2 regions of the Paenibacillus sp. FSL P4-0113 genome follow, and region 1 is predicted to be linked to the other one. Evidence: predicted binding sites of a transcription regulator. Region 1 holds the regulator's gene; the other holds the start of a gene.
What was found. The regulator LexA, encoded in region 1, represses DNA repair genes until DNA is damaged. The targets are predictions, from matches to a motif close to CGAACATATGTTCG.

Region 1 (16,706 bases):
CTGCTCCTGCCCCTATTACTGCGCCAAAAACACCCGATCAAATGACTGTTACTACCGAATAGACTAATCGGATACAATTTCAAAGTAAACACTAAAAGCTCTACTGGCCAAGCTAGTAAGAGAAGAGTGCTCAAAGGTGCGACTGGTGGGAGAAGTTGCGCAATAGGTTTAGTGATTGGAATCAGATAAAGAAAGCCGGAGAGAAAGCGTAAGCTTCTTTCCGGCTTTTTGGCATAGTTCAACAGAATGAGTACTTGTTCAGCAGTATGAAGTTATGGATAAAACCCTCTTCTTGTATGAAAATGGGGGTTTGAATTTTCGATGTGAAATCATAATAATATACGCCGCGTCTTTCTGCCTGATTTTTCTGAGAAGTGCTGCCCAAATAATAGACCCCCTTGCCGTCCGGGGACATATAGACAAATTGGCGGGATAAAAAGGGCAACTTTATTTTGGTGCGTTTACCTGTTGCAATATCAACCAGACTATACTCGGGATTGCCGTGATTAATGAAACGAGTGGTTATGAGGAGCAGCTTATCATTACTGCTGGACATTGAAGTTATTTTCTCTTTTTTTAGTGTGACGATAGAATGTGTGGAGAAGGTGGCGTAGGTGCTGATATCAGATACATAACCCCTAGTGATAACCGGGGAGCAGGATCATGGGTAAGTCATCAGTTAGAAAAGTATGCTCATGGAATCAAAGTGAGGTTTATCGTGAAATAAAAACAAGGACTCAACCAGTATAGAAGCTGGAATGAGTCCTTTTTAATACCCAATAAAAAATAAATATGCAAAAATATAGAACATATTTATAGATAAGCAAGTTTATGTTTAGACACATTTCCTCAATTAAATTATTCTTAGTTCTATCAAACATATTGGAGGATCATTTAATGAAGAAAGCATGTATAACGATTTTATTTTTAGTTCTTTTATCTTTACCCATATCGAATGTTTTTGCGGCTGAAGCAGAGTATTCAGAAAATCTGGTTCCGCATATGACAACTAACATTTTGCCATCTGGAGTAGCAAGCGCAAGTAATGAATATTCATATGCATATGAGGCGTTTAACAAGGAATTTGCGACAATTGCTAGTGCATGGACATCAAGTACAACTTCTGCTTGGTTAAGATATGATTTTCCTAAAGCCGAAGTTATTGAGCAATATGTTATATATCCACAGACAACGGCAACTGATCGTGCCCCTAAAGACTGGACTTTCGAAGGCTCAAATGATGGGGTTACTTGGAACGTGCTAGACACTCAGTCAAATATCAGTGGATGGGTAGATAGTACTCCAAAAAAATTCGCTTTCTCTAATTCTAATTCATACAAGGATTATAGAATTAATATTACAGGTAATAATGGAAGTCAGTATCTAGCTCTTAGCGAATTAGAGATGATGTCTAAGGTATCAAGTTCCACTCCTAACCCAGGAACAGAGGAACCGACTCCAAACGGGGATCGTACAATTCTGGTAGTTACCATGACAACTGGTTTGGAAAAGGAATTCGACCTAAGCATGAAAGAAGTCAATGACTTTATTGCCTGGTACGAAAGCAAGCAGGCTGGTTCTGGATCATCATCATATGCTATCAATAAGCACGATAACAATAAAGGCCCATTCAGTAGCCGTAAGGATTACATGCTATATGATCGTATCCTAACGTTTGAAGTAAGTGAATACTCTAAATAAATAAAAAGCTCTGCTAACCTTAATTGGTCGGCAGAGCTTTTAACGTTTCTAACAGGTCTGTGTTAGGCTGAATTATATTTCGTTTTAGCTTCTTCATATAATTTGCCGAGGTTACGAAACTCAATTGATGTCCTTTATCACGTTGAAAATATGTTTACTATTTAATATTTTTCGTATATATTAATATTTGGAAATTAGTCTTCATAAATTTTTCCTGCAAAACCAGATTAATTTAACAAAGGAGATTATTTTAATGAGTATTTCATTAAGAATAGAACGCAAATCCGGTGGTGAGCCAATTGAGTTTGTAAAAGGTGAAATCACTGGCTTTACTTATAAGAATAATAGTTCCATAAACCTTTCAGCTAAGTCTCCAAACTTGGCTCATTCGCTACATATTCGAAGCAAAATTCCGCTTCATTCGCTTCCTTCAGTTATAGACAATGCGGATAATTCCAACATGCTGTATACATGGGCAAATACAGAATATAAACCTGATAGTGAGGATTACTATCGCAAATGTAATATCCAAATCGTTAGAAATGAAAACACAATCCGAGATATTACGTTTACACACGCTTATGTAGTAAAGTATCAAGAACAGATTGATACCAGCAAAGAAATCCTTGAGTTTGAACTCGTTCTAAAACAAAAAGAAGATCAATTGGGAAAAATTCAATACAGTCCTCAGTTAGAACCTAAGGAAACAAGAGAAAAGGATCAGTCTGATGTCTCGCAAAAAGTACTGGAAGGTGCATATAGTAAGAATATGTTAGTGTATGTAGGAAATATTACTTTTCCGTTTGAAAATCCTATGGTAGAACTAGAAAAGACTTGGGTACGAGGCGTAGAGAAGGTAAAAGATTCGACAGATACTGTAATACATTATCCTGATCGTAAAGCATTTACATTAGTAGCTGTTCCTATAGCTCGAAAGAAGTACGGAGACATCACAGCCAATTTACTTCAACATTCACTTGATTACAAACCAGGACATTTACACTTTAACGAGTGGTCGTATGAGGCGCAGCAAATTAAAAAATCCAAAGAACATAATATGTATGTAATTGATAAAGCAGTACAAAAAGCTAACGACAAAAAAGTTAAAAGTTTTTCAAGTGATGGGTCTATTGCAATTGAAAGTGACAGAGATTTGTATAACGCTTTTCACAAAATGAAGTACAAAATAGATGGAACATATGTAAAAGGACAATGGGAAATTACTACAATATATTATGATAAATATAATTTTGAATATAATTTTAAACAAATGTTTACTGGGGACAACAAACTCGGTTGGGCTGCGGCCAATCTAACAAATTTAATGGAATCATGGGGAACACTCAATGAGTATACATCTTATGTTACAGTAACTGATACAAAAAAGGCTTGGAAGTGAGGTGTGAATTGCAGATGAAACGCAGATACAAGATTTACATCTTGATCTCTCTACTAGTTATAACTACTACTATAATTTTTCTAGCGAATTCTGGAGACGATACGATAAGGAAGTACCCATATGGCAAAGATACGTTAGAGTTTTTTGGAGATGGGACTTTTCAGATTTACAGGGGAGGAGGATCGGGTGATCCTCCAATACTATACACTCATCAAATTGAAGCTCCTAATTCAGTGATTGATAACGTTCTGTCTTATAAAATAGAAAAAAATATCGTATATGTGGTTGGTGAAAATAGCTTCATTAAATTGGATTCAAGTACCAACACATACGAACAAAAGAAACTGATTTCTGACTTTACTTCCAAAGATAGAGATATATTTAATGAATTAATGGAAAAATAGAAGCTATCATAAGTAAATGTGATAGCAAGGGAGCTTTAACTTGTTCACAAAGGTTAACTTAACATGCGCTTTAGTTGAGCTATTGTTATGTAAGTATTTTAAATTTATAAAGAATGGTTACCACCAGTGGTGATATTATGATTATTAAAATTGAAGGTTTCTTTTTCCAGAATTTGATTACTGGTCCCCTATGCACACAAGAAGAACTATATCAAAAGTATATACAAGCAAAAATGCTGAGTCTTAATATTAGAGATTTACCTGATATATTTTGTCGACTTCATAATTTTGATCGATTACGTTTTGAAGATGACACAGAGGTTGGTTTCGTGATTGATACAGATACGGACAGGATATATAGACCGATATATTGATGTTTAAAGCGATGTATTCGAAAGATATCTTCCCATCTCCTTTAATTACAAGTAATGAAGGACTCACATAACTGGCTACTATATTCGATTTTATAATCAAAGTCGATCACAACGAAAGTTAAATAAGTTGCCTCCGAAAGAATACCGAAAGCAGCTTATAGTCTAGTGTTATTTTTATTTACCTGCATGCCCTATCATAGAACGTATTTAAACATATATTAAGGTAACGACAAATAAAGGAGGTTAAAAGAGATGGGTGCCTATGAAAATACAGGTGGCGGCGGTGTATGGACTTCTACAGCGGCAATTTTAGTGCTCTTTATTCTCTTAGTTATCATCACTAAATCACTTTGGGTTTAGTTTGTAAAAAGAACTGTTGGAAAATATCACTTCACTCATGGATATTCAATAGTTGAGCCCATCGAGCGCATAAGCTATTTGGCAATAGCCACCGTATTCGCTTCTCTTTCGGCAAATACTTGGTGGATTCCTGCCATAATAGTTTTGCGCTTATTGTATTTCATTTTATCTTTTCAGTAGCGAGTCAAGACCACTGCTGGCTTATCAGGCTTCTGTTAGATAAAATTCTCAAAGAGATGGTAGGATGAAGGTTGAAGTAAACAAATGTAATTACAGCATCAAAAAACCAATATATCTAAAGAGTAATGTTACTTTTACCACAGTAGGTAAGGAGGCTACAGTGCTGCAAATTGATGCTAACTAGGGATAATGGAGCTTTAACTTCGAACAATTCAAACCGGGCATTGAATGTAATTATTAAAAATTTAACAGTGCATGGTGTAGCAACAACCGAGCCTGATAAAGTGCCAAGTTATGTTAGAATTACAAATTATGGTATTCTGTTGGAAGGTAGTAGCTATGTGAACGATAAGGTACTCTTTGAGAAAGAACATAGAGATTAAAAATACAAATATAGGGCTCCATATAAAAGGATTTTCCGACGTAACGGTACAGAATAGTGAATTTCACGACAACGGTGGGGGTTCTAAAAAATCTAGCTAAAGCCCATACATGTATTGTGACGATACGTGAGCTTTAGCTTTAACTAATTGCCCAAAAAGTACCAATAACTCACAATAATGACCTTGCCAGTACGAAATCACAACTAATACATATGGAGAAGTTAGTACCTAGCGTTTGAAAGTTAAGACTGTGAAACTGCTATTAACGGTCGGCAAACCGCTTGAAAACGATTGATCCACGCCGGATCGTAGCCTTTTCCACTGCTCTAAAGTCGGCTTGATTCCAAAAGTGTATTTAAGTAAGTGAATACTCTAAATAAATCGAAAAGCTCTGTTACCTTAATTGGTCGGCAGAGCTTTTAATTGTTCACGGTTTTTAAAATATATCCAGGTATTCTTTCTGGAATTTGATGAAATCTTGCACACTGTCGTGATAGGTAAATCTACCGCCATTTTTATCAATAATCCAGTTGATATTCTCGTCATTTAACAAAATTCCATACATGCAGTGATGAAGCAGTTCAATTTGCTTTTCATCCCTAATTCGGATCAAATGTTTTTCTTGTTCGATAATGAGGTACCATTTCGTTTCTGTTTCATCTACATCCGCATCCACATACAGTATTGATACCGATAAGGGGAATGGCCAGTCAAACCATTGTCCTCGCTTGTCTTCTCTATAACCTTCAAATGCCATGGTTATTCCCTCCTACTTGGATAATTTCCTGATTAGTTTAAATGTATCTAACGTGCTGCGATTGTACGCTTAATTAGGTTCTTGTCTATCCTACTGGCACAGGAATATCGCCCCCATATTCTTCTCCTTGGCTTCACGTACACCATCATAAACATCTGTAAAAGTTCAGTGTCACTTTGGCAACCGTCTAATTCCGCTATTGTTGCACAATAGTTGTATCCGCTTTTATCGTTCATTGTTCTGATCTGTACAGTATACGGAAAACGACAGGTAATAAAGAAGCTGAACGCTTTGTTACCCGATATCAAAACGCTATTACCAATACTGTACAATTATTCTACTGAGCAATGACGTGGTCCAACATGAAGGACTGGAGATAAAAACAGGTAGCAGTGTGATGGACATAAAGGCGCGTCTGCTGGTTTTGGAAGAGGGGACCACAAGAGCGATATACGCTCTATATTGTAATCATAGGGGGCTGGGATGGTGACCAAAAGATCATTACATTTTCTCGTATGGAATAGGCGCTGTATTAAACCTCCAATGATATGGAGCAAGGCTACACTCATGTCTTGAATGTATATTATTTCTGGAGGGTCAAAAGTGAAAACCCCTTATTCACAGTCCGTTTTGCGCCATAACCAAATTTTAATGTGGCTTTGTGTTCTTTCGTTTTTAAGTGTGTTAAATGAAATGGTTCTTAATATCTCTTTACCTGATATTGCTGATGAATTCAATAAAACACCTGCCATTACAAATTGGGTGAATACTGTCTTTATGCTAAGCTTTTCTATATGAACAGCTGTATACGGAAAGCTATCTGATCAGTTAGGTATTAAAAGGTTGCTCCTGTTTGGAATCATAGTGAATTGCATAGGATCATTAATTGGATTTGTGGGACATACTTTTTTTCCAACACTTATCTTGGGGCGATTTATACAAGGGATTGGTGCAGCTGCATTTCCTTCACTTGTGATGGTCGTAGTTGCTCGCTATATCCCAAAAGAAAACAGGGGAAAGGCATATGGCCTCATCGGGTCTATCGTAGCAATGGGTGAAGGGATAGGACCGGCTATTGGTGGGATGATTGCTCATTATATTCATTGGCTTATTTACTGCTTCTTCCTGTTTTAACGTTTGTAACTGTTCCCTTCCTGATAAAATTATTGAAAAAGGAAGTCATTTCAAAGGGCTCGTTTGACATTGCAGGAATCGTGCTTATATCTCTAGGTATTGTATTGTTTATGTTGTATACAACTTCTTACAGAATTTCTTTTCTGGTGATAAGTGTTCTATTTTTCTTGATCTTTTTAAAACATATCAGACAAGTAACCAATTCTTTTGTTGATCCTTCATTGGGGAAAAATACTGCATTTATGATAGGAATCCTTTGTGGCGGGCTTATGTTTGGTACCGTAGCTGGATTTGTTTCTATGGTCCCTTATATGATGAAAGACGTTCACCACTTAAGTACCGCAATGATTGGCAGTGGAATTATTTTTCCTGGAACGATGAGTGTTATTTTCTTTGGTTTTCTTGGAGGAGCACTTGTTGATAAGAAAGGTTCCTTACATGTGCTAGCAGTCGGCGTTGCATTTCTTGCCGTCAGTTTTTTGGTAGCTGCTTTCTTTATTGAAATGACACCTTGGCTGATGTCTATTATTCTAGTCTTTGTTTTCGGTGGTCTTTCTTTTATTAAAACAGTAATATCCACTATTGTTTCAAGTAGTTTAAAACAAGAAGAAGCTGGCGCAGGAATGAGCTTGCTTAATTTTATAAGCTTTTTATCAGAAGGAACGGGGATTTCAGTTGTAGGAGGCTTATTGTCAATACGTCTTATTCATCAAAAATTTATACCAATCATTAATTTTCCATCTGCTTATTTATATAGCAATATGTTATTGATTTTTTCAGTGGTCATTATAATTAGCGGGATTTTATCTGTTATTGTATATAAACGTTCAGTTTCAGATTCCTGATAAGAGCAAAAAAGGATTACATGCTGAAAATGATCTCATCCTCACGTTTGAAGTAAGTGAATACTCTAAAAATAAATCAAAAGCTCTGCTAACCTTCATTGGTCGGCAGAGTTTTGTGTGCTGATCAGTTTGATTTTACTAGATACGGGAAAAGTAGCAATGCAAAGTGTGCGTACAAGATAGTATTGTTTTTAAATTCGGCCTTATTACAGAAGGATAGGCTAATTTGAATACTTAAACTTATAATACCAAAAAATCGCTTTCTCATGGGCTGTGGAAAAATTAGAATATAGCATAGTATCAACTCCGCCGATTACAAAGTTATTTTTAGCATAGAATTGACAAGCTAAAATATTCACATCCTGTGTTTCAAGCATAAGGCCAACAAGATTATTCTGCTTAGCCCACTCGGTTGCTTTACTCAATAAGGCTGCTCCGATTCCCTTGTGTCTCCAGTCTTTAGCGACGGCAATATCCTCAATTAGAGCATAGCCATTCCAATTAGTACAAAGTTTAATTTTCCCAACACAGTCGTCCTCATCATAATATAAAAAAATAGATTTTCCTTGTTCATTAATATAACTGATATCGACGTCATCATCCTCATACTGTTTAAAATATGGTTCGGGAAAACTTTCTTCTATATATGACCAAATGTTGTTCTCGTATTTAGGTATAATTTTTCCTGACACAATAAAGCTGTTATTCTCATTTGACTTTTTAAAATCCCCCATATTTGAAAGTGACATTTTAATTATCATGGCTTGTCTCCTTCTGGTTTAATTTCTCTATGCACATTATTCTAAAAGAGAACCACTTTTTCCTGTCTGTTAGATTTATAAAAGAGTAAAATAGTAGCGACTGTTCAACTATGTGTGATATTTACGATCTCGTCCGCTTGCTTAAACGATTCATAGCAGTAGTTAGGTGTGCTGCTTAACACAAAAAAGCAGGAAGAATTTCTCCCGCTTTTTGCATGAAAACGATTATTAACGTCTGCGTTGTCTATCGTTTACGCTAAACAAATTAACAGCCAGTGCGTTACCTCTTGCACGCGCAGTGGCTCTTTGATTGGAACGGATGTTCAATCTTCTTCTTCTTAAATCACGTCTGCAATGTCTTCTGCTCATAATATCACCTCCCTTCAAGAAATGAAGGTGCGGTTGAATCTTAGTGGCGTTTATGCTTACGCTTGGAAATTTTGATATTCAAGGCATTGGTTGCTAGTGCATTTCCGCTTCCTGTTTTAGCAGCTGCGGCTTGAAAGACTTTAACGACCAGATATCTGTTTTTCCCGATGCGATGCTTATACGTTTTAACTCTATTTCTGATCATCTGCATATCTCCTTTGCTTAGTTCTGCTATATATATATGTCAATTGTGATAGTAATGTATCAGCATAAATCTATTAGAAGCAAAAAGAAGCTAGTACCTATATCCCTAAAGGTTAACAAAAAAACTCATGCGAACCTGTCTTCGCCTTTTCAACTTTACGTTGCAGGAGATTTTACAGGCAGGTCGGCATGAGTCTAATGTGTAGAATAAAGATAATATGCAGTTTGTATGAAAATTATTTACTATTAAGGGTGTTAAGTTTTTTTTCGTAGTACGCCTCTTGGGCAAAAATATGATTCAGTTGTTCTGAGAGCTGTTTATATTCTTGGCTGGCCTCTGGGTAATTATTTCTTTCGGAAATTACAGCTTCAAGTTGCTTTTCTAAATACCTGAAATGGATGAGTATTTGTAAGTACTGAATACGATCGTAGGTTGTTATGTGTGATTTCTCTTCTGCATACAAATGATCCATTGTTGGAACTGCACAGCTTACGACGATAAATATCATAACAAACGCTGAAATTATTATTTTTTTCATTTAATTCCTCCTACAGAGCTATGAGTAATTAATATACCATATTTAGCTAAAAGAAAGAAAGATCTATTAGTTTTGCCCACAACAGTATAGCTGTTCAAGATCAGTGGGGGATTTTTGAGACGATGAGGCTGATTTTATAGTAGATACAATAGGAATAGGTTGCTAAAAGGAAAGAATAGTTGTGAGATACATAATAAGCATAATAACAATACAAAACCGGCTTGCCCTAGGCAGCCGGTTTTGTATTAGGGGATAGAATAACGGGGAAGGAAGAACGAGAAATCAGTGGAAGTCCCGGAAGAGTCCTACAACTTTGCCCAAAATACTGACGTGTGTCAGACGAAGCGGTTCAAAGGCTGGATTTTCAGGTTGAAGCCGGATATGATCTTTTTCTTTGTAGAAGGTTTTAACTGTAGCTTCGTCTTCATCTGTCATAGCTACAACAATATCGCCATTATCAGCGGTCTGCTGCTGACGTACGATTACATAGTCTCCGTTAGCAATCCCAGCCTCAATCATGCTTTCGCCTACAACAGATAACATGAATATTTTATCCTCACCAACAAAGTGTTGGGGAAGAGGAAAGTAATCTTCAATATTTTCTGTCGCCGTAATAGGAAGACCAGCGGTTACTTTGCCGACGACGGGGACACGACTAATGGAGTAATTAATCAAGTTGCTGTTATCCGATTCGTCTTGACCGAGTAACTCAATAGCCCGTGGTTTTGTAGGATCGCGGCGAATGAGTCCTTTTTTCTCTAAACGATCCAAATGACCGTGAACCGTAGAACTGGAGGCCAATCCGACAGCCTCGCCTATTTCGCGTACAGAAGGGGGGTATCCCTTTAGACGCACTTCATTGCGGATAAATTCAAGAATGGCCTGCTGGCGGCTCGAAATCTTAGACATACCGTATCAACCCCATTTAGTAACGTTTGGGAAAATTATAGCATAGAACCTCCGTTCGTACAAACATAAGTTCTAAATAATCCCTAAAAAAATTGCGAACTTTTGTTCTCTTTTCTATTGAACAAAACAAACGTTCGTGTTATATTGTGAAAACATAAGAACAAACGTTTGGAGGACACAACCATGATGAAATATAGCACCTATCAAAGTATTTTTCCAATGAATATAGAAAATTTACAGGAGACCCGAAAAGAGGGTAGGGCGCGTTTTATGCAGATTATTACCCATACTCTTTTACTTAAGCTTCTTATTATAGTGATTGTTGCTTGGATTGCAGGAGCAGGTGTACTTACGGTTTTCGCGGCTCCTTCAGCTTCCAAGGAAGAAGTGACTAAACTGACAGTACAACCTGGGGATACGTTGTGGCAGATTGCCTCGAATCATAAACCGGAACGAATGGATACACGGGTATATATAGAAGGAATTGTGCGGATTAACGGTTTAGAGGATCGGGGAGTGCAGGCAGGTCAGGTACTCAAGCTTCCTGACTTATGATCAATAGACTATTAGAGCTTGTCAGGGAGCGTAATGCGGGAGCCTTGACAAGCTCTTTTCTACATGTCAAAGTGTATTATATCTTTGCTTTTATGGAGGGGACACAATTTGGATATAGACAGCTTGGTACAGCGCATTAATGAATTAGCGCGCAAAGCAAAATCCGAGGGATTAACAGAAGAGGAAACCACAGAACGTGCCAATCTTCGGGAAATTTATTTAGGTAACATTCGCCGTAATTTTCGGCAGCAGCTAGAAACGATTGAATTTGTGGACGATGATACATCGAAGGGAAATGACGGGCTGAAGCATTAATGTTGTTAAAGCGGCCAAGCCTGCAATTTGCCTTTTGTTTTAGGTACCTCTCATGGTATCTATATAGATCAGCTTTGAGGCAATTGTTTTAATGTAATATATCTGGGAAGGAATTGAGAGATGGCCCGATCATTTGAAAGAAAAGTACGCAAAAACACAGCGCATTTAAATAAATCGCGCAAAAAGCAAGGTATTCAAACCATTAGCGGCGCAGGTTCTGCAATGGATATTTTTCGTGGCCGTAATATTACTGTGCCAATTATGCTGGCTGGTCTTTCTGTATTGTACATGCTGATGAGTTACTTTTTGACTAAGACCGGTATGCGAGGGATGGATTGGCTTGTATTCGGCCTGTACTTGATGCTGGCTGTTATCTTTTTTATCCGTCGTCCTTATCTGAAAGTGGGAAAGGATACTCTCTATATGCTGAAAGGTGGTAGAGAACGTCCAATGACGGCAGGGGACATGAAAGCCATCAAGATTGAAAAGGGTTACGTAACCGTTGAAAGAAAAGGTAAGGGTGGTAATTTTATTTTCACAAAATCATTAGGTCGCTATGACACGGATGCCATTGCAGAGCGACTTGAGAAGTTTGCGCTATCCAATCAGATACAGGTTGACAAGAAATAACTGATTTAGCCTGTAGCTCTGTAACAAAGGCCGTATGATGTTATTTCATATAACATGCTGCGGCCGCTTGCTTAATATGGGCACACATAACGATTCAAATGCTTAATCAAGCAAATAGGCGTACATATACTGTGGAAAGAGAGTGGATAATTCAGATGACGATTCAAGCGGTAATGTTTGATCTTGATGATACCCTTTTGTGGGATGAACGTAGTGTAGAAGAGGCATTTGATGCAGCGTGTCAAACAGGCTCCCGTGAAGCAGGTGTTGATCCAAAAGCTCTGGAGGAAGCCGTACGTAAAGAAGCACGCGCTTTGTATGAATCCTATGAAACCTTTAGTTTTACTCAAATGATCGGCATTAATCCGTTTGAAGGATTGTGGGCGAATTTTACAGCAGGTGAGCAACCTGAATTCCGTCAATTGGAACAGTTGGCCCCTGTTTATCGAAAGGAATCATGGCGCAGAGGACTCCAGCAACTAGGGATAGATAATGAGAAGTTGGCGGAAAAGCTGGCTACCCAATTTGCTTCGGAAAGACGCGCACGTCCCCATGTATATGAAGAAACGTTTGAAATTCTAGAACAATTGAAGGGACAATACAAGCTGTTATTATTGACAAACGGTTCCCCTGATTTACAACAGGAGAAACTGGATGGAGTTCCTCAATTAGCTCCTTTCTTTGATCATGTGGTCATTTCAGGTTCATTTGGTCGAGGCAAGCCGGATCCGTCTATATTCCAGCATGCGTTGGGGCTTCTTGGTATTGAGCCTGAACATGCTTTAATGGTAGGAGATAAGCTGACGACTGATATTCAAGGAGCGTTGGCAGCAGGTGTTCACTCGGTGTGGGTGAACCGAAACGCCAAAACCAATACCACAGAGATCAAGCCGAAGTTTCAAATCAAGCATCTGTCTGAATTGGATGGAATTATTCAGTCGTTAAAGTAAGAAATCTACACCTTTAGAAACGAGTATTAAGAAAACTCCCTTCGCTCGATTGTCACAGAGCAGAGGGAGTTTTTTATTTACACAAGGATAAATTCGTAATTATGCTTTAATGAAGGTTGGATCTTCGAACGGTTCCGCAATCCAGCCATTTTCTTCAATGAACAAGCGGACTGCTACGATCTTTTGATTCTCCATTAAAGTGAAGAAGTGAGGTATATTTTCGGGTACGGAGATAACGTCCCCCGGTGAAAGCTCTACGTTAAAATAGTCGATCTCTTCAGGTCCTTTAATAATAAAGATGCCTTTACCAGCGATAATGGCACGGATTTCATCCTCGGTATGGGTGTGAATTTGCTCAAACTTGGCTAGCAACTCGTCCAAATTCGGCGTTGCTTCAGATAGAGTGATAACGTCCCATATTTTATATCCGCGACGTGCGGCTAAATCCTTGATTTCGGGTTCAAATGTTTTGAGAACAGCGGCCTTTTGATCATCTGTTAAGGTAAAGTTCTCTTGCAGCTCCCCGGACAATTTGGAAGCATCCCAATGTTCATACAATATCTCGTGACTCTCCAGAAATTCACGTACTTGTTCTTCACCGCTAATTCTTTCATTCGTATTACGTATTAAGATTTCGGCCATGTATTTATCCCCTCTTTTCCACTTGGATTAATGTTATATAAAGAATACCATGTCTTGAAACGTTGTACAATACAGGATTTCAACATTTTATAATGCAAATGAACATAGCTAAAGGATGCAGGGTTAAGTACGTTTAATAATGCTACAAACTATAAAAATGGATAAGAGAAGTCGTTTTTACAAAGAACAACCTGTATAAAACGTATGTTTTTACTTCAATCTATCTAAATGATACGGTTTCTGCTAAACTAGGATTTAACGTTTTGCGGGGGTGAAGAAATTTGGATAAAGTTAGCTTGCAGGATGCATTACAACGAAGAATACTCCTTCTTGATGGGGCCATGGGCACCATGATTCAACAGGAAGACCTTTCCCCCGATGATTTTGGTGGGGAAGAGCTGGAGGGCTGTAATGAAATGCTGGTCTTAACGAGACCGGATGTCATTCAAGGGATTCATGAAGCATACTTGAAGGCCGGAGCAGACCTAATTGAAACGAATACATTTGGAGCAACATCCGTCGTTTTGGCGGATTACGATATACCAGAACGTGCCCGTGAAATTAATCTGGTGGCGGCCAAGCTGGCGCGTAACGCGGTGGATAAATACAGCACTGCGGACAAGCCTCGTTTTGTAGTAGGAGCTATGGGCCCAACCACGAAAACCTTGTCTGTCACAGGCGGTGTTACATTTGCTGAGCTGATTGACAGCTATCAAGAGCAGGCCTTGGCACTTATTGAAGGCGGCGTGGATGTACTCCTTTTGGAGACCTCACAGGATACGCTTAACGTCAAGGCTGGAAGTATCGGAATTCGGCAGGCTTTTGAGCAGACAGGTATCGAGCTTCCGCTAATGATTTCAGGCACGATTGAGCCTATGGGAACGACGTTGGCCGGACAAAATATCGAATCCTTTTCCATATCACTGGAACACTTACATCCAATTTCGATTGGGTTGAATTGTGCTACGGGTCCAGAGTTTATGCGTGATCATATTCGCTCTCTGTCTGAAATGTCCTCTGCAGCTATTAGCTGTTATCCAAATGCGGGCTTGCCCGATGAAAATGGCCAATACCATGAATCGCCTGATTCATTAGCACGTAAAATGGCTGCTTTCGCTGAAAAAGGCTGGTTGAATATTGCTGGGGGATGTTGTGGTACCACGCCTGAGCATATTCGAGTTATGAGTGAAAGTATGTCGCAGTTTGAGCCGCGTCCGCTGGTAGGTCATCATCCTCCTGCCGTATCAGGCATTGAGCCTGTATATATTGAACAGGACAATCGTCCGTATATGGTTGGTGAGCGAACAAATGTTCTTGGCTCCCGCAAATTCAAGCGTTTGATTGTGGAAGGCAAATATGAAGAGGCGTCTGAAATTGCCCGTGCTCAGGTAAAAAGCGGAGCGCATGTCATTGATATTTGTGTGCAGGACCCGGACCGCGATGAAATGACGGATATGGAAGCGTTTTTGAAACTGGTTGTAAACAAGGTAAAAGTACCTTTGGTGATAGATACAACGGATATTAAAGTCATTGATAAAGCACTTCAATATTCGCAAGGTAAGGCGATTATTAACTCCATTAATCTGGAGGATGGTGAAGAGAAATTTGAGAACATGGCTCCTCTTATTCATAAGTACGGCGCAGCTGTTGTTGTTGGTACGATTGATGAACGCGGACAGGCTATTTCACGTGAGGATAAGCTTGAGGTAGCTAAACGTTCTTATGATCTGTTGGTGAACCGTTACGGTTTGGCAGCGGAGGATCTAATTTTTGATACGCTTGTATTTCCAGTAGGAACAGGTGATGAGCAATATATCGGTTCAGCTAAGGAAACGATTGAGGGTATTCGCATTATTAAAGAGGCGCTTCCCGGAGTGCATACTATCTTGGGCATCAGTAACGTTTCTTTTGGTTTGCCGGAAGCGGGTCGTGAAGTGCTCAATTCCGTCTACTTATATGAATGTACCAAAGCAGGTCTGGACTATGCGATTGTAAACACTGAGAAGCTTGAGCGTTATGCATCCATTCCAGAGCATGAGCGGAAACTTGCGGAAGACTTGATCTATAAAACAAATGACGATACTTTATCCGCTTTTGTAGCAGCTTTTCGTAACAAGAAAGTGGAGAAAAAAGAAAAGATATCAAACCTTTCGCTCGAAGAAAGACTGGCTTCCTACGTAGTGGAGGGAAGTAAGGAGGGACTCATTCCGGATCTGGAGCAAGCGCTTGTGAAATATTCTTCGCTGGAGATTATTAACGGCCCGCTGATGAAGGGGATGGAGGAAGTAGGACGACTGTTTAACAATAACGAATTGATTGTAGCAGAGGTGCTGCAAAGCGCTGAAGTGATGAAGGCGTCCGTGGCTTATTTAGAGCCGTTCATGGAGAAGAATGAATCCTCAGTAAAAGGTAAGATTTTGTTGGCTACAGTCAAAGGTGATGTGCATGACATTGGTAAGAATCTGGTGGAGATTATTCTATCCAACAATGGTTACCATATTGTGAATCTGGGTATAAAAGTACCACCAGAACGCATTATTGAGGCTTACCGTGAAGAAAAGGCCGACATGATTGGCTTATCCGGGTTGCTTGTTAAATCGGCACAACAAATGGTGCTGACCGCACAGGATTTGAAAAATGCGAATATTGATATTCCAATAATGGTGGGTGGAGCTGCTTTAACACGTAAGTTCACTAAAAATCGTATCCGTCCTGAGTATGATGGTCTGGTTGCCTATGCAAAGGATGCTATGGATGGCCTAGATATTGCCAATAAGCTTATGAATCCTGAGTCCCGTAAAAAAATGGCCGAGGAGATGGAGGCTGAGCGAGAAGCTGAAGCGGCAATCGTCGTGGAAGCCAAGCCGCTCCCTAAACTCACTCGAGCTGTGCGCTCTAACATTGCTCAGGATCTGCCCGTCTATATTCCACCAGATACGGATCGCCATGTACTGCGTAACTATCCACTGAATTATATTTTGCCTTACGTGAATATGCAGATGCTAATGGGGCATCATCTTGGTTTAAAAGGCAATGTTGAGCAGCTGCTGGCTTCGGAAGATCCGAAAGCGATTCAGTTGAAGGAAACCGTGGACAGCATCATGTTTGAAGCTGTGACAGACGGAATCATCCAGGCACATGCCATGTATCGTTTCTTTCCAGCGCAGTCGCAAGGGAATCAAATTCTGATCTATGATCCGTCGGATGTGAGCAAGGTACTGCACACATTTACATTTCCGCGCCAGCAGGTAGAGCCTTATCTGTGTCTGGCTGATTTCTTGAAATCAGTGGAATC
Region 2 (16,706 bases), 450 kb from region 1:
CCTTTAGCGAATCCATGGCGGCTGACACACATTTGATAAACTCTTCATCATCCACCGGCTTTAAAATGTAATCAAAAGCCTTAAGCTGAAGCGCTTTTTTAGCATATTCAAAATCGGCATAGCCTGTCAGTAACAAACTTCGGATATGCGGCCATCGCCCGTTTACTTCAACAATCAACTCCAGTCCCGTCATACCAGGCATACGAATATCTGTTACCAGAATATCAATATCGTACGCTTCCAGCACATCCACTGCTGCTAATGCGGAAACCGCTTGATGAACCCTCTCGATGCCTAGCGTCTCCCACGGAATGGTAGCTGCCAGACTTTCTGTTACATAACTCTCATCATCTACTAGTAATATCTGAACCATCTGGTCCCTCCGTTTTAACTATATTCGAATCTGGCGAAGGCTCAATTAAACCATTCGCATGCTCTCCTTCTGTTGAGATCGACCATTTTAATACTGCACGCAATCCTCCCAATGGAGACAAAGAGAACTCCAGTCCGGCATCTTCCCCAAAATGTAATCGCATGCGGTGATGCACATTCCACAAACCGTATCCATGATCCTCTTCCACAGGCTTGTCAAGCGTTGATGTCAGGGCAGCTATAGCCTCTCTACTCAAACCGAGTCCGTTATCATCCACAATCAGGTACATATACGAGCCAACACGCTCAGTCAAAATATGAATTAGACCCTCCTCCGCTTGAGGCTCTATTCCGTGCAGCACCGCATTTTCCACCAGTGGCTGCACTATAAGCGGCGGAATCGGCAGACTGCTGGCCTGCGAAGAAACATGAACTAAGAACGTTAGCCTTGGCATACGCATCTGCTGTATCCTCAGATAATATTGAACAAACTCGACTTCCTCTGATAATGGAACTAAATCCCGCTCCTGTCTTGTTGTATATCGATAATACCTGGATAAATTATGAGCCATGGCCACGACCGCCTCATGATTGCGCAGCTTCGCCATACTTGTGATAAACGAAAAACAATTATAAAAAAAATGTGGATTGATTTGTGACTGGAGCTGCTTTAGTCGCGCTTCCTTGACATGTAGCTGCTCAACATACACCTTCTCAAACAGCTCCTGAATCTGTTCGACCATCTGATTGAATTGACTAGACAGGAAAGCAAACTCGTGACTCCCCCTTAGACTTAATCGAACAGCATAGTCTCCGTCCTTTAGTCTCCGAAATGCCCGCACAAGCTGAAGAATCGGCACTTGTACCTGTGAATGAAGCAAGTAAGCGCCAATCAGGCCTACCAGCAGCGAGCCAACAACCGTTATATAAAACAGTCGATTCGATGAGTAAATCGGAGACATCATATCAGACAAAGGCATGTAATCAATCAAATACCAACCCGTCGTTTGCGAAAGAACGGCATGAACCAGGTAGCTTTCTTCTCCAATTTTCACAGTCAGATTGTCAACTTCATGGAGTCCCATTTTTTCCAATTTTGAAATCAGCTGTCCAGACAGCTCTTCATTGGCAGTACGATTATAGATCGCTCCTACGCCTTTTTTATAATAAAAAGGCTCCTTGCGTCCATCACCTTTGAAGCGGTCAAGCATATCCTGAATATTACTGCTGTCAAATTCAACCTTAATAATCGTGTTAGCAGTTTCTGGATTACCAAGTGAAGAAAACGGGGATAATGTATACAATGAAAATATAAATTGGTCTTTCCCGTATGATCTTTTTTTGGATACCTGCCAGCCGTCTTTTATCAGCTGATTTAGTTTTTTCTGGTCATATAAACCTGCTCCATTTTCCGATACAACCCGTCCAAGCGAAGGAGAATAGATACTCAGTCCGGTTCTCCAATTAGAAGAGCTTTCCTGAAGCCCAAGCTTGGTTTGAATCCGTTTGACAAGGTTAATTCCATCCAGATTGAGAACTTTGTCCTTCAAAAAAATCGCTTGAAAACTGGCTACATCAGGATCATGAATCAGCAGATGCGGCCAGGAGGAAATCATTTCAATATTCGTATTCACCTGGTTTTGAAAAAAAGTCAGCTGATTATAATTAGATTGATTCAGCTCCTCACGTAGTACACCTGTCGTTGTCTGATTAGAATAGACATACAGGATCAGCAGAGGTATAAGCAATACGATAACGATGGAGACGATTTTAGTATAAAAATTAAATTTAAACATGAGTTCTACACATCCTCTGCACAAGAAACAGGCATACTTAATTGGTATGCCTGAGCCCTGACCTTTGTTGCCGTCAGTACATACACTACATTATCAATGGTTGGCGGTGATAATATGTTTGATGCTAAGCAAATGGAATGGTTTAACCAACTATCCGCTGAAGACTTGGCCATTTTAGGTGCCGGCTTCAATACACTAGGTGATTTTTTTGATTTTCTGGCGTTGGTTAAGGCCAAACAGGAAACAGCGAAAGGAAATAAAAAGTAAATATACTAAACGGCAACTATTTCACAACAAATTTCACACGAGTTCCATCCTCATACTCATCCAATTGATGACTAACCCATGATCCTGCCCCACGATTATCCTTAGGGGCTATGTATTTGACATTTGCACCTTTGCCACCTTCTGAACACATAGCCATCGGCCATTCATCACGATCGTATCCCTTACGAGTGGGGACACCTGTAAGCGAATGCTTGCGATTTTGCTCGGCTCCTTCACGGTCAATTGTGCATACTGGTGATTTTCCCGCCTGAATGGCTTCCTTAATATGCTGCGCCGTTTCAGGGTAACGACCTGACGGGAATTGCAGCGTTACCTGAGCCGCCGAGGAAGGCGGGTTCTCTCCTGTTATTTTCGTAAGAAGATTGCCTCCTTCAAACCAGTACGCGCCCGCAGCTAGCAGAACTAAAGCTATAAAACTTAGCAACTTTTTCTTCAATTTCTCTCTTCCCTTCAAGCTATTCCAATAGATGCCTTCAACTAAGGTGATCCCCGGATTTTATTTTTTGTAACCCCTTACTAACTATAAAAAAAGGTTGAATATTGGACGACAAATAGTATAGAGAGGAGGTTGCACGAATGAACGATGAGATCAAACTGGCCGTGAGCCAAATGCAAGCCGTTGTAGTCCGGTTACTGAATGGAAGTACCGTAATTGGCTGGCCTAAGCTCCTATCTGACCAAGAAACTCAGCAATTCAAGCTCTATGATGACGAACACGTATATACGATTTCTGTTAATGACGTGGATACAGTCGCAAGAGTTATTGTATAAGATACAGGAAGCGACTTAATGAGACATCCAGCGGACAAGCCCAAACAAGGCACACCACAGAAGAAGACTAATCAGAATCCCCCAAAATAAACCTTTAAAAAGCTTCATACCATACTGACAACCTTTCCGACTGGGCTTTTCCCCATTATAACATGTCAGAAAGACAGCTGTCGCAGCTTGCTCTTGCATCATCTTCGTATCATATATTTTAAATTTTAAAATCACAATACAAAGGAAAATAATGAAATTTCCGAAAATTATGCCTGATCACCATTGAAAATGCAATCATGACATAATAAAAGTCACATTTTAATCAAAATTTAATGAAAGTTTTCCGAAAATGATGTATAATTATTGACATAACAAAACGTACGAGGTGATCATCATGGCATTATTAAACAGAGTTCATGAATTAAAATTGCAACTGCCTAACGAGCATCATAGCATTTCCCAATACGTGGAGCATGCATTGCATTCGATTGACAGTTTTGTGGAGCAACATCGTCAATTTATAGCCGCTCAGGCTCTATATGGTGAAAAGATCAATGGTACGGAAGAAAGACTGTTCCGAGACACAATTTCTGAGATTAAAGCCCAACTGGTAGCTACTTTGGAAAAGACAGTTGAAGACTTCGCACACAAAGGCGATAAACATTGGAAAAATCATTATCAGGACGGCGTAGAATAAGCTGAAAATAACCCCCGGTCTTTGGACCGGGGGTTATTTTTTATAAGTGGATGTGGCAATGTACGTAGCTATTTTAACACTTTGGCAGATGTCGTTACCTTCTTACCGCCATAGACTACTTTAATACTGGAGCTTCCGCTTTCCAAGGCCTTCACCTGACCAGCTGTAACCTGTACGATCGACGGTTTGGAGGATGTCCATACCGCTGAGCTTGTCACATTGGTAGTAGCACCTGAATCATAAACTGCATTCACACTAAGCACTTGAGAGGAGCCTTTAGGCAGCTTCAGGTTTTTATTGCTCAATACCAGTTTGAGCAGCTTAGGTGTGACCTTGATCTCGATGTTAAACGACTTATCCTGATATGTGCCCGTAATCGTTGCGTTTCCAATTCCAACGGCTTTAATGGAAGAGCCTTTTACGATCGCTACGGAAGCATTCGATGTTGTCCATTTCACTTTACTGCTCAGGGTAACTTTTTTACCATCCGTATATATGCCGATGACTTTGATGGACTTACTTCCTTTCAAATTCATTTCGGCATTCGAAAAGCTTGGTGTCAATGTAGAAATGGCTCCTTCCACAATGACAGGTACTTTCACATATTTATTCATATACATAGCCTTAATTCCAGAGTTACCGCCATTCACCGCTTTTACTTTACCATTTGCTACTGTAACTGCGGCTGTTGTACCTACCCAGCTTACCTGATTGGTAATATCCAGGATTCCACCACCAGCCATGTGGGCTTTTACTGTCGGAATACTTGCTTCTTGGCCTGCAACCAGTACATATTTTTTCTCAGAAGCCGTCAGCTTGAGCACTTTATATTGCACAGTCACTGGAATATCCAGTTTGAGCGCACCTACCGTTGCTGTCAATGTTGCACTGCCTGGGTTCACTGCAACCAGCTTACCATTTGCTATTTTAACTGCACTTTCACTGCTTAAGCTCCATTTTACATCGGATTGAACTGCTTTTTTTGTTCCATTGACCAAATAAGCAGATATACTCGGAAGAGAAGTTTTGCCTCCTGTTTCGAGAGTCAGACTGGCTTTGCTTGAAACCAGTTTTTCAACCGTCGGAAGTACATTAATCTTTAGAGTCTTGCTCAAACCGTGATAGGACGCTGTAATCGTCGAATTGCCTGCATCCATCGGTGTGATTTTACCTTGCTCGACTGTGGCAACCAGCGGATTGGAGGAAGTCCATTCTGCCGTGTTGGTCACATCTGTTTTGCTGCCAGTCAGGTTGACATCAGTTGCACTAACCTGAATTGGGGAGCTACCCAGAAAGACCGATTTGGACCCAGTTGCACTCAATACTAACGCCTGAGAAGAAGAACGCACATACACAATCGTTTGTGCTTTAAGTTCATCTTTGCTTGCTTTAATGTAAGTCACGCCTTTGGCAAGTGGACGAACAAGACCATCTTCAACGGTAGCAACAGCCGCATTCGAAGAAGTCCATTCGACACCGGATACATTTTCCGTCCCACCTCCAGTAAGTACACCTTGAGCAGTCAATTGCTTCGATTCCCCGCCAATCGTCAAATTAATGGGACTAGACGGATTTAATTGCAGCTTGCTGTAAGGCGATTTTACTGTAATCGTTGTACTTACCGTTTGCTGCTCATATGTAGCAACAATCTTAATCTGCCCTTTTGACACAGGAGTAATGAGTCCCTTATCTACCTTTAAAATGCTTGAATCCCCAGAGATCCATTCTGCCTTTTGTGTAACATCTTCCTTGCCCTTTTCTGTCAATGACCACACTTTTAATTGAGCGGGGCTTCCACCCAGATTCAATGTAGTCGGATTTTGACTATCCCACTCTACCGTGGAGGTCTTGCTCTCCTCAGCCCGGATCAAACCTGCTGGCCATGCTGCAAATACAAACATCAGCAACGCAAGTAAGAAGGTACTCCGTTTGCTCATACGTTTCATACGTTCCATTCGTTTCGCTCCCTTTGTTTCATTCTATAAAACAGGGTATTATTAACAATCCCATTATCTTTTATCGGTAAGCAGTTAACTAAATTGAACCCTTCATCAAAAAAAGGTGAATTATTACAGTTAAAGTTCTCCACGCAGTGACCTTACCACAAACAAATGCTCTTCCTTAGATAAGGTTTGTCCATCTTCAAGAATTACATCGTGTGCCGAGTGACTAACCAGCTTTACATTATAAGCAATCAGCTGATCCTCTCTCCAAATCGTCACCGCCGACTGAAAATGAATGGCATTATCAAACTGTAACGGAACGCTCATTACATAACCAGTAGCGTTCAGCTTCGCCGGATGGCGGCTTCTACGCTCACGCCCCGGAGGAAACATGGTAATATGCGTAATATTTTCAAAAGGAATAGCCAGCATTTTCGGGCCTAAAATAACACACTTTCGTATTTCATCCCATTTTTCAAGCGTGCCGCGCACCTTCTGGGTATGATCATTGTTGCCGTGATATAAAATGACCTGACGTCCCTTCCATTGACGCATGTCCTCACCTCCAGTGCTAGCGGCTATGAATATCCCACCGAATCGGTTCCATTCCATGCTCCTGCAAAAATGCATTGGTACGCGAAAAAGGTTTGCTGCCAAAAAAACCTCTGTGAGCCGCCAATGGACTCGGATGAACGGATTTCAGCACCAAATGCTTGCTGGTATTCACGAAGCTTGCTTTTTTCTGAGCATGGCTCCCCCACAAAATAAACACTGCTGGCTGCTCGCGCTCATTAATCGCTTCAATGACAGCATCCGTGAAACGTTCCCAACCTATTCCCTGGTGAGATTGCGGTTGTCCTTCACGAACGGTTAACACGTTGTTCAGCAGCAGCACACCTTGCTCAGCCCAAGGAACGAGGTATCCCTGATTCGGAATGGGAGTACCGATATCATCGCGAAGCTCCTTGTATATATTTAATAGAGACGGTGGCGTTCGCACACCAGGTCTAACAGAAAAGCTTAAACCGTGAGCTTGTCCTTCTCCATGATATGGATCCTGCCCCAATATAACCGCTTTGGTCAGATGAAATGGCGTTAATTTGAGTGCGGAAAACAAGTCTTCTTTTGGAGGATATACCTTATGTAACTTGTACTCTCGGGCTAACGTATACCTTAAATCATTAAAGTATGGCTTTTCGACCTCTTCTCGTAGTACATCATCCCAGTCATTCCCAAACATACTCCTGTCTCCTCTCAATATGTAAATCTGTGAAAACGGTAAGCTTTTTGATCCAAAAAAATAAGCTGAACTCCTCATCCGGAGCCAGCTTATTTATTCGTTACCTGTGTTATATGCCGAAGGACCAGGAAAATATCCTTACGGTAATCAGCTACCGCAGGTCTAAATTCGATTTCCTTATTATAACATTAACGATAATGATGTCAAGTAACTGAAAGCTTAATTCCCTCAGAAGAAAAGCTCTTTATTGCTGTATTTATTACGATTTTGTATGAGTATTCAGGTATTCCAATGCATTATATAACATAACAGCAGCTTCGGCACGTGTAATCTCGCTTTTTGGATAAAACTTTTCATTTGCATCCAAGGTATTGACCTTGTAGACTAGCGAGCGTTGAATGCTACCTTGGTAAGAAGGCTCCAGTTCGCTGTCATCCGCAATATTCGCAGGTGCGATTTTAATCATCGGAAGAGCGCCTGCTTTTTCCATGCCCTGAATCAGCATATGTGTGAACTGTTCCTTAGTCAGAGCTTTGGCAGGATCAATATCCTTTGGAATAACCACACCATTATAGTGCGCGTTGATAAAAGCTTCGGCGTACCATGCATTATCCTTCACATGGGTAAACAGTCTACTGACCTGTGGCTCCTTGTTCAAATCAATGGTGGACAAACTGAGCTGGAGTCCGCCGGAGATCAACTGAATGCCTTGAGCAGCGGTCACTTTAGATGACGGGAGAAACTGCGTATCAGAGATACCTTTGAGCAGACCCTGATCTTTAAGGGATATAATTTTTTCTTTACCACTTACGTTATCCAAATCTTTGAATTGACGGTCTGCCGCAGACATTTGACCTCCAACGGAGAAGGACAAAATGGCTACAGTTGTAATGGCTGCAAATGCACTTTTTCTCATACTCATGTTAAGTTCCACCTTGTAGTTGAATTGGGCCGCTTGGCCATTAACAACTTCATTGACGTAGTATAAGATGGAAAGGTTGCAGGCGACGCTGTTAACTCTTATGCTACATGTCTTCCTTTTTAATATAATACCTTCTCCAGACAGCGTGCCAACTCATCATCGGAAAGGGGCTTGCGATGCGTATTCTCTAGATAGATATATTTCTCTGTTTCTGGCATTAAATATTGTTTGGACCACAGGAACATATCCGGACTGTCTCCCTGAAGACGAAGAAATCTCCGCACAGTGTCCGCATGTGAAATAGTATTATCCAGATTGGTTAACCAATCTGCCCGGTAGAAATGCTCCCATCTTCCAGTTCCTGCGAGCGATAAAGCTTCTTTACCCATCCGGTAGCTCCAAACGGCATGAGAAGCTTGTATAAATGCTCGTGGATAATCTTTTTCAAGGAACAGCCCATAAGCGCTACATAACCTTGCCAGTCCACGTGAACCACTTAGATGCAGTTCAATCTGCACAAGCAGTTGATTATACAGCCTACGACATTCATCTTCAGACAACTGCTTCATGATTCGTAGACACCGCTCTCGCAGTTCAACCCAGTCGGGAATTGCCGACTCGGCTTTTTCCTTGAACCAGCGAACCTGTTCAGGAAAAGGCCTTTCTCCAGTAGCCCAGTACAGCCGTTCATCACTGCTTTCTTTGCCTTGTAGCCAATACCCCATAATCTGCCGAGTCGGATGGTGATAGAATTCCTCCCCTGCCCGATCATCCTTATGCGGGCCATAAACGATAGTACAACGGGAATAATCCCGGTATAATTGGGAAATCTCTTGAAGCTGACTACTGTACAAGCGCCCAATAAAATCAGTAAGTTGGTCTGCGGCATCTACGTTACCATTCGTCCATAAATTTGCTACTAAATCCAGCGTATATACATGCGGCAAAATATTACCTGAATTGACCAGCAGGTACTCGTCCGCCCCTGTAGTAAACGCTGCTGTTAATTCGTCTACAATCAAGCTGGCTGAGGAGGGAAATTGGGTAAGATGGTTCGACGCTTGCAAGTCGTGGAAGGTCACATGGTAATACACTCCATTCTTGCCCCCATCCTGCGTCTCAGGCAATGCTGGTACACGATAATTAAGATTCCCATGACGCCGGGATACCATTTTACCGTAACCATTATCCGCCCATATTTTGATCACCTCTTCGGGTACTTCAATATGCCCCTGCTTGTATAACTCGGCAATCTCACCATACATCGCCATACAGCACACGGGCTGCTCCACAAATTCACAGATCATATTGTACTGCTTGCGAACCACATACGAGATTAATTGTCCGCGTTTGTCCGGCGTATTAAAGGAAGGATCATCTTCCCAAAAAGGCTTGTCACCCTGCCCGCGAAAAGACAACACCCAAACAATTTTCTCTCCCTTTTGCCGTTCAATCGCTTCCTGCCACAGCTGTTCAAACAACTCGGGATGCTCTCTGTAGCTAGCTTGTTTACCCGGAAACGCGCGCAAAAACATCTCCGCCCCCAACGGCTCAGCATGATGATGTGTGATCCATAAGCCCATGTCTGCTGCAAGCTTATGATGGATACCTGTGCGTGGTAAATCGGTTCCGGGAATCACCATATTTCCACCGCACCGCAGTAACGCTTCGAAAACGGGCTGCCACACCTGCTCCGTCGGTGGATAATCTTCCTTCCAGCCAATCAAGCATACCTCATCATTGACAAACCATCCTCGATATCGAACCTTGGACGGTATACTGTCAACATTCTCACTCGGTAAAACTATGGTATCCCGCTTAGGTGGGAGAAGCTCCGCCCAGAACCAGAACGGCTCCACACCCAAAGCGAAACGGCTGTAATGAAGCAGTCCATAAATAATTCCTAATTCATCACGGCCAATAATATGGAGTACCGTTCCCTTGCGACCAGCAACAAAACGTAGACAATAGCTCTCTGGCCAGTGCGGACAGCTATCTCCTTCCTGCGCATAACGGATAATGATCGAGGGCTCTATTTCTGTTTGCAATGGCTCGAGGCCAAACACTTGCTTATGATCTCGCGCAATCATGTTCCAAGCGTGGGCAATGGGCACACTTTCATTGGTTTGAAGATTGTATCCGCTTTCAGATGAAATAGTTAGAGGTTCACAGGCTTTCATTTGTTGTCATCTCCTATTTTTTTCAACTATGAGGATTCTTCTTGTCTTTATTTTATAGGTTGTCAACATACATATAAAGCTGTACCAACGTAAATATAGCTTTTTTTCGGTAAATCATTTGAGAGTTGAAGCTTCATTTGAGAAAGAAAAAAGTAAGGAACAGGAGAGAAATAAGAAAGACTTGACTGCTATACTAAAAATGTTCCAAAAAACAGACTGCCCTTAAAGATTCAAGCGCAGCAAAAAGGAGACATGATATGAAATTGAAAAAACGATTTGCCTCTTTGTTCCTGTTGGCATTGATGGCATTTATCCCGGTCCAGGCATATGCTTCTGAGTCCGTTCCAACTACTCCCTCTGGAATTCCGATTTCCGAAATCGAAAACAGAACAGATCAAATTATGAAAAAATATATAGGAACAGCGATTCCTGGTGCTGCGGTTTCCATAGTAAAGGACGGGAAAATTGTTCTTTCAAAAGGTTACGGATACGCAAACATCGAGAAACAAACACCCATGAGTACGGAAACAACCTATATGGAGGCCGGTTCCGTATCGAAATTGTTCACCTGGACGGCAGTAATGCAACTGGTTGAGCAAGGAAAGCTGGATTTGAATACGGACATCCGCACATACTTGCCTGACGGCTTTCTTAAGCCTTCTTTTGATAAGCCTATTACCCTGAAATCACTGATAAGCCACACGGCAGGTTTTGAGGAGCGCCTGGAAAAACTTTTGGTTCATGATCCTGCTGATCTTAGGCCTCTCAAGGAGCATGTCGCACCCGGAAACCAGCCTCAACAGATTTATGAGCCTGGAACAGTGATTGCTTATTCCAACTATGGGACCAACCTGGCCGGTTATATTATAGAACGTGTATCCGGAATGCCTTTTGAAACCTATATTCAGAAACATATATTTGAGCCTCTAGACATGAAACATTCTTACTTTACACAACGGTATGATCTTATTCCAGAGGTTATCGAACATAAAGCAACAGGCTACTCCAAGAAGGATGGAAACTGGGTGGCAAAGCCGAATGTTTTCTTTAATGATGTGCCGGCTGGTGCGTTAAACATTACTTCGGAGGACATGGCTCATTTTATGCTTGCTCATCTGAACATGGACCATTCCTTAAAATATTCGCTGTTCAACAAGAATGAAACCTTGCGAGAAATGCATGAGGCTTCGTATACCCACTATCCCGAGCTTCCGGGGAATGCCCATGGCTTTTGGGAACGGTTCGCGGGAGATTATCGTGTTATCGAGCACGGTGGAAATACAGATTCATTCTCCTCTCTGGTCTCTATCGTGCCGGATCAAAACTTTGGGATCAGTATTCTGACTAATGTGGAAAATGAAATGTCCGGGGCAAGAAGCGAACTCATTGACCTGTTTGTCGGGGGTTCCCACGCTACTCCGCAAGCGGACAACACGTTGAAGCATAGCGCGGATGTGGAGGGAAAATACCGTTCTGCTCGCGCAGTATCATCTGGTATATTGAAGCTTATACCCGTATTATCCAATGCGGAAGAAGTGGTCACAGCCAACGGCAATGGCGGAATCACTCTGAGTATTCCATCCATGAATATTCATGTTGATTATGTAGAAACCAAACCCTATTTTTTTGAACGCGTGACTCCCGGGAGCACTCCTTATGATCACGCGGGCCTAAACATCAGCCGTCTTTTTTTCATAACCAATGCCGATGGTAAAGTGACGCAGTTGTCATATGGAGTGATCGATGACCAATTGCCGATATCCTTCCTGCAAACATCCATCTTCAGTTATATTCTGGTCGGGGGATGCGGTATTTGGTTTGCGCTTGGGTCTATTTTCGGTATTATTGGATGGCTGCGGAAGCTCAAGGACGCAAGAAAGCAGAAGAGTGCTTCGCGGCTTCCCTTGCCTGACAGTGTAACCGTAATCCCCTTGCTGGGTCTGCTTGTGATCGTCAATCTCATTGCTTCAAGCATCCAATTGATAGGCGACCCCTATCAGCCTATGTCCAATTTCAATTTCAATATTATCCTTTTCTGGGTACTTGGGCTCGCCTTTGTACCGGCTGCCTATCTTGCTGTAAGAAAATGTAACGTTTCGGAGGCTACTTTGTTAAGAAAGGTATACACCGCGGCGCTGATTCTTTCGTTTTTAGCTATTTCGTTTTTCTTGTATTCCTATAATTTCTATTTTTTCGCATAGATCTACTTAATTTTATCCTTTTTATAGCATAGATAGCCTCCACGATATATTTCGAGTCGAAACATAGAAAAGGCCGTCAATAGACGGTCTTTTTTGTATTCTCTTCTCTATGAACACTCTTATTCATATTTCATAAACTACTAGTGTAGCAAATATGTCTACAGAAAGAGGGTTAATTCAAATGAAACCAAAGAAAAGTGGAAAAGGCGCAGCCCCTGTCATATCCTCCCGCACTTTCTCAATCTCAGGAAATTCGGGAACTGTTTCCAGAGATTTAGTGTTCCGTGTTACAGCAGAGGATACCTTTGCCACAATTCTTTTAGATGATGTATCGATATCCTTATTAAGAACATAAATTACTTCGTATTGTAGGCATTTAGTCGTAAGCTCTCGCAAGAGCAACTTGATGGCGCGAATTGATACACCGTAAGCTTGCCAAAATAAAAACGCCTCCCCGTATGTTAACAGTGAGGCAGAAGGATTAATTCCTTACTGCTCTTTTTGCCTTCTACTAAATACAAATTCGTTATCCGCCGACCACTAGGTTAGCGGGTAAAAGGATACACTGTATACATTCTTAATGACTCTCAGGTTCTGAATAAGCTTGGACTACTTTTTTATGAGTAGTACCTTAGGTTTAAACTGTTTCGTCCGTTCCCGCTCCTCACTATGAATTAACAGAACATGGTTATGAAGAAAAATTCGTGATAATATCTATGTCATAGTAAGTAGATATGAATTAATCGTTTGGAGGGATAATTTTGACTAAAATTCACCAAAAGTTGACTGAATTAATTGGAAATACTCCTTTGCTAGCACTGTTGAACTACAGCCAAATCCAAAATATTGAGGCAAACGTGGTAGCAAAGTTGGAATATTTCAATCCGGCTGGTAGCGTTAAGGACCGCATTGGATATGCTATGATTAAAGACGCTGAGGAGAAAGGCTTAATCAATAAAGACTCCGTTATTATCGAACCAACAAGTGGCAATACTGGAATCGGACTTGCATTTGCAGCTGCGGCTCTTGGATATAAACTTATAATTACACTTCCTGAAACGTTTAGTATCGAACGTCGCAAGCTTTTGACTGCGTTCGGTGCTGAGCTTGTGTTAACACCGGGATCCGAGGGGATGAAAGGCGCTATCAAGCGTGCTGAACTATTGGCTGCCGAAACACCAAACTCTTTCATACCACAGCAGTTTAGCAATCCTGCCAATCCAGAAATCCACCGCAAAACTACAGCTGTAGAAATCTGGCATGATACGGATGGCGGTGTAGATATTTTTATTGCGGGCGTAGGTACAGGTGGGACTATTTCGGGCGTTGGCCAGGGATTGAAGGAACGAAAACCTTCTGTAAAAGTGATAGCCGTCGAACCGTTCGATTCACCAGTGCTGTCTGGCGGTACTCCAGGTTCACATCAACTACAAGGACTCGGTGCTGGTTTCATTCCAAATAACTTTAATGAAGAATATGTGGATGAGGTTTTCAAAGTTAAAAACGAAGATGCATTTGAAACTGCACGCCTGCTTGCCAAAACAGAAGGGCTGCTTGTTGGTATTTCTTCTGGGGCTGCGGTTTATGCAGCAACACAAATTGCAAAGCTTCCAGAAAACAAAGGCAAGACGATCGTGGTCATATTACCTGATACAGGTGAGCGTTATTTGTCCACTCCGCTTTTCTCAGACGTAGAATAATAACAAAAGAGGCAGGAATCCAGCTGCCTCTTTTGTTAATTTTCCAAGTACACAAGCAAGAGCGCATAGAATTGTTTCATTAACCTGAATTGATTTCTTTCTTCGCTAGCGGTCCATTTTTTTGCACAACAAATGGACCGTTAGCGAAGAAAAAGTTACCTTTGCCCAGCCCGATGTTGTTGTAGCTCATCAGGCTTTTTCTGTAAAAGTGAGCTTCTCCGTAGTAGTTTTGTACCACTCTGTAAGCCTCTTTCTTTAACTTGATGCGGGTGTAACGCATCATCATCAGGAAGTCTTCGATTGCGATATGAGGATTGATCTGCTCAGCTAAAACACTAGCATCAAATGCTCCTAGAAAGACTTCGGCTGAATTGTCGTAGATAAGGCAGCTGAGACATTTCTTGTTTGTTGAATAACATCAGTAGAATATTTACTACCCTTAGATTTTTGCTAGATACTTGCTGAAAATGATATCCTCCAACTTGATCCAACTAAAATCATCCTCGCCACGAAACAGTTTCACTTCCCTGCGAGTAGTATTTATAGACGTGATTACACCTGTGAGTTCTTCGTCATCGAATGGGCTAAAAACCACTAGTGTTATAGGTTGACGTGTGTTGTAGGACTCTATAAGCGCTTGCTCGATCAACTGGACTTCCTGATCGTCAAGTTCCGGCTTGCCTCTCCGCTGACGGTCTTTCATGAGTTTTAAGTATGCTTCCTTGTGTTCTGGTATGATAATCCTGCTGCTTTCCCATAAGCCGTTACCTTCTAATTTTTTCGACATGTATGTAGCCTCCTGATGTATTATGTAGAAATTATATTCCGAACATACGTTCTAGACAAGGCTTTTTGCATACCGAATCCAAAACTTTTGTCCTAGAAAAATATTCCTAGGTCTGATAGACTAGACGAAAATACAAAATCAGGGGGATAAAATGAAAATTTTGGAGCATTAAAATTGGCTAACCACCGCATATTCACCTGGTTAGATCAAGTTTTGAATAATGATTAAGTTTCTTTCCCTCAAATTCATCTCCTATATTGTTCCATACGATTGTATCGACATTATTCCATGCATCTTTCGAATTGTCATACCGCTAGTCTCCATAAAATAAGTTTTAGACGGACTTTGAAATTGGAACAGTGACAACCAGTACGAGAAAATAATGTCCTAGACTGTCGCTGTTCCATTGAACTAACGTATCCCGTTAGCGGAATAACATATACGAAATTCTGATATTTTTGTACATTAGTCTTAATGTTTGATTTTCCTTGAAGTCTTTAAATAGAAATTGTAGTCTGGTGCAATGTGTAGGTTAGTAATATTACGTTGTCTATACCTACTATGTATTTCTAAAAATCTCATATATCTTCTTATTCTCTATATCGAATTTGCGTCTAACCTATTTTACCGATTTCGGCGGTAAACCATCTGTTGGCGGGAGTGATAAAGAAGTCGATAGTAGAGCTTGACCGACCGAATATAAAATACGCCGTCGTTATGCCCCTCGTGCATCTTGTCTATTTTGATGTCGTTTTATTCTGAATGCGGACATATGTGTCTCGATTGCATGAAACGACGGTTAATCACAGCAGAAACCGACATCCGCCCTCAAATAAAGGACGCGATGTCGGCTTTAAACTTAACGGCCAAACTCCTTATTGATTATTTTATTGTGAGCCGGCTCCACTTCCGGAGCTACCGAGTTGATGCACGTTACCAAAATATGCTGCCCGCCTAGAGATCCGAAGGCTCTCGATTCAAATCCGAAAGTACCGCCGGCATGCCCCCAGTATGATTGCCCGTCAGCTGTTTTTATTTCATAAATCCCTAGTCCGACTTTACCTATAGGTGAATCTACTGTCGTGAGCATCTGGTTCATTATCTCTTGATTTAGAAGCTTTCCGCCCAACAGCGAACTGAAGAAGGTGGTCAAATCTTTAGTTGTTGAGACTATATCTCCGGCTGCATTTGCCCATGATTGATTCATTTCTGTTAAATCATACAAATGACCCGATCTATCCATATTATATCCTGTGGCATGCTTACCTGGAATATCGTGACTATTTTCCATTACAAATGTCCCTGTCATACCGAGCGGTTCGATCAACCGTTTCCTGATCTGCTCCGCATACGTCTCTCCTGTTACCTTCTGAATAATTTGAGCGGCTAGTATAGTATTCATGTTCGAATAATTCCAGCCCTTCCCTGGCGCATATACAGGCGGCTTTGCTAGTCCCATGCTGATAAGCTCGTCGGACGAATAGTAACGGAATGGATTTTGAGGCAAGGTAATATCTCGAAAATCAAGATCAGTATAGCTCGCAAGCCCGCTTGTATGGTTCAATAACTGACGAATCGTAATTTTGTTGCCGTCATACCCATTACCCTTTATGACCCCTGGCAGCCATTTTTCGACCGAATCATCCAGGTTCAATTTTTTCTCCTGAGCCAACTGCAATACAACGGTAGCAGTGAATGTCTTCGTGATGCTTCCAATACGGAATGAAAAATCCGGCTCCACCGGGCGTGGTACTTCGAAACTGGCTGTACCCGTAGCGTAGGACCAGCGTTCCCCATCCTGTAGCCCGCCTGCTACGA

Region 2: a site for LexA is predicted at 14,928-14,941, ahead of MKX46_RS05795 (YolD-like family protein). Genes of this name have one in related genera too.

Annotation. Positions count from the first base shown of each region.
Region 1 is NZ_JBBPAZ010000001.1:960,676-977,381, reverse strand. Features, by position in the region: gene MKX46_RS03690 (hypothetical protein) at 239-556, opposite strand; partial or broken gene MKX46_RS03685 (NucA/NucB deoxyribonuclease domain-containing protein) at 593-727, shown strand; gene MKX46_RS03680 (discoidin domain-containing protein) at 898-1,701, shown strand; gene MKX46_RS03675 (hypothetical protein) at 1,955-3,100, shown strand; gene MKX46_RS03670 (hypothetical protein) at 3,115-3,504, shown strand; gene MKX46_RS25550 (IS3 family transposase) at 3,946-4,044, shown strand; gene MKX46_RS03665 (sporulation protein YjcZ) at 4,131-4,238, shown strand; gene MKX46_RS03660 (hypothetical protein) at 5,238-5,558, opposite strand; partial or broken gene tet (Tet(L)/Tet(K)/Tet(45) family tetracycline efflux MFS transporter) at 6,162-7,537, shown strand; gene MKX46_RS03650 (GNAT family N-acetyltransferase) at 7,759-8,298, opposite strand; gene MKX46_RS03645 (hypothetical protein) at 8,527-8,667, opposite strand; gene MKX46_RS03640 (hypothetical protein) at 8,708-8,872, opposite strand; gene MKX46_RS03635 (hypothetical protein) at 9,108-9,410, opposite strand; gene lexA (transcriptional repressor LexA) at 9,693-10,319, opposite strand; gene MKX46_RS03625 (LysM peptidoglycan-binding domain-containing protein) at 10,506-10,874, shown strand; gene MKX46_RS03620 (DUF896 domain-containing protein) at 10,983-11,189, shown strand; gene MKX46_RS03615 (hypothetical protein) at 11,310-11,819, shown strand; gene MKX46_RS03610 (HAD family hydrolase) at 11,975-12,769, shown strand; gene MKX46_RS03605 (1,2-dihydroxy-3-keto-5-methylthiopentene dioxygenase) at 12,869-13,411, opposite strand; gene metH (methionine synthase) at 13,693-16,706, shown strand, end outside.
Region 2 is NZ_JBBPAZ010000001.1:1,409,775-1,426,480, forward strand. Features, by position in the region: gene MKX46_RS05720 (response regulator transcription factor) at 1-373, opposite strand, end outside; gene MKX46_RS05725 (sensor histidine kinase) at 348-2,168, opposite strand; gene MKX46_RS05730 (hypothetical protein) at 2,283-2,435, shown strand; gene MKX46_RS05735 (NucA/NucB deoxyribonuclease domain-containing protein) at 2,452-2,892, opposite strand; gene MKX46_RS05740 (hypothetical protein) at 3,033-3,227, shown strand; gene MKX46_RS05745 (hypothetical protein) at 3,613-3,915, shown strand; gene MKX46_RS05750 (Ig-like domain-containing protein) at 3,984-5,870, opposite strand; gene MKX46_RS05755 (hypothetical protein) at 5,991-6,413, opposite strand; gene MKX46_RS05760 (uracil-DNA glycosylase) at 6,430-7,098, opposite strand; gene MKX46_RS05765 (S-layer homology domain-containing protein) at 7,358-8,020, opposite strand; gene MKX46_RS05770 (glycosyl hydrolase 115 family protein) at 8,140-10,200, opposite strand; gene MKX46_RS05775 (serine hydrolase domain-containing protein) at 10,458-12,401, shown strand; gene MKX46_RS05780 (hypothetical protein) at 12,583-12,756, shown strand; gene cysK (cysteine synthase A) at 13,163-14,101, shown strand; gene MKX46_RS05790 (hypothetical protein) at 14,181-14,339, opposite strand; gene MKX46_RS05795 (YolD-like family protein) at 14,541-14,888, opposite strand; gene MKX46_RS05800 (serine hydrolase domain-containing protein) at 15,748-16,706, opposite strand, start outside.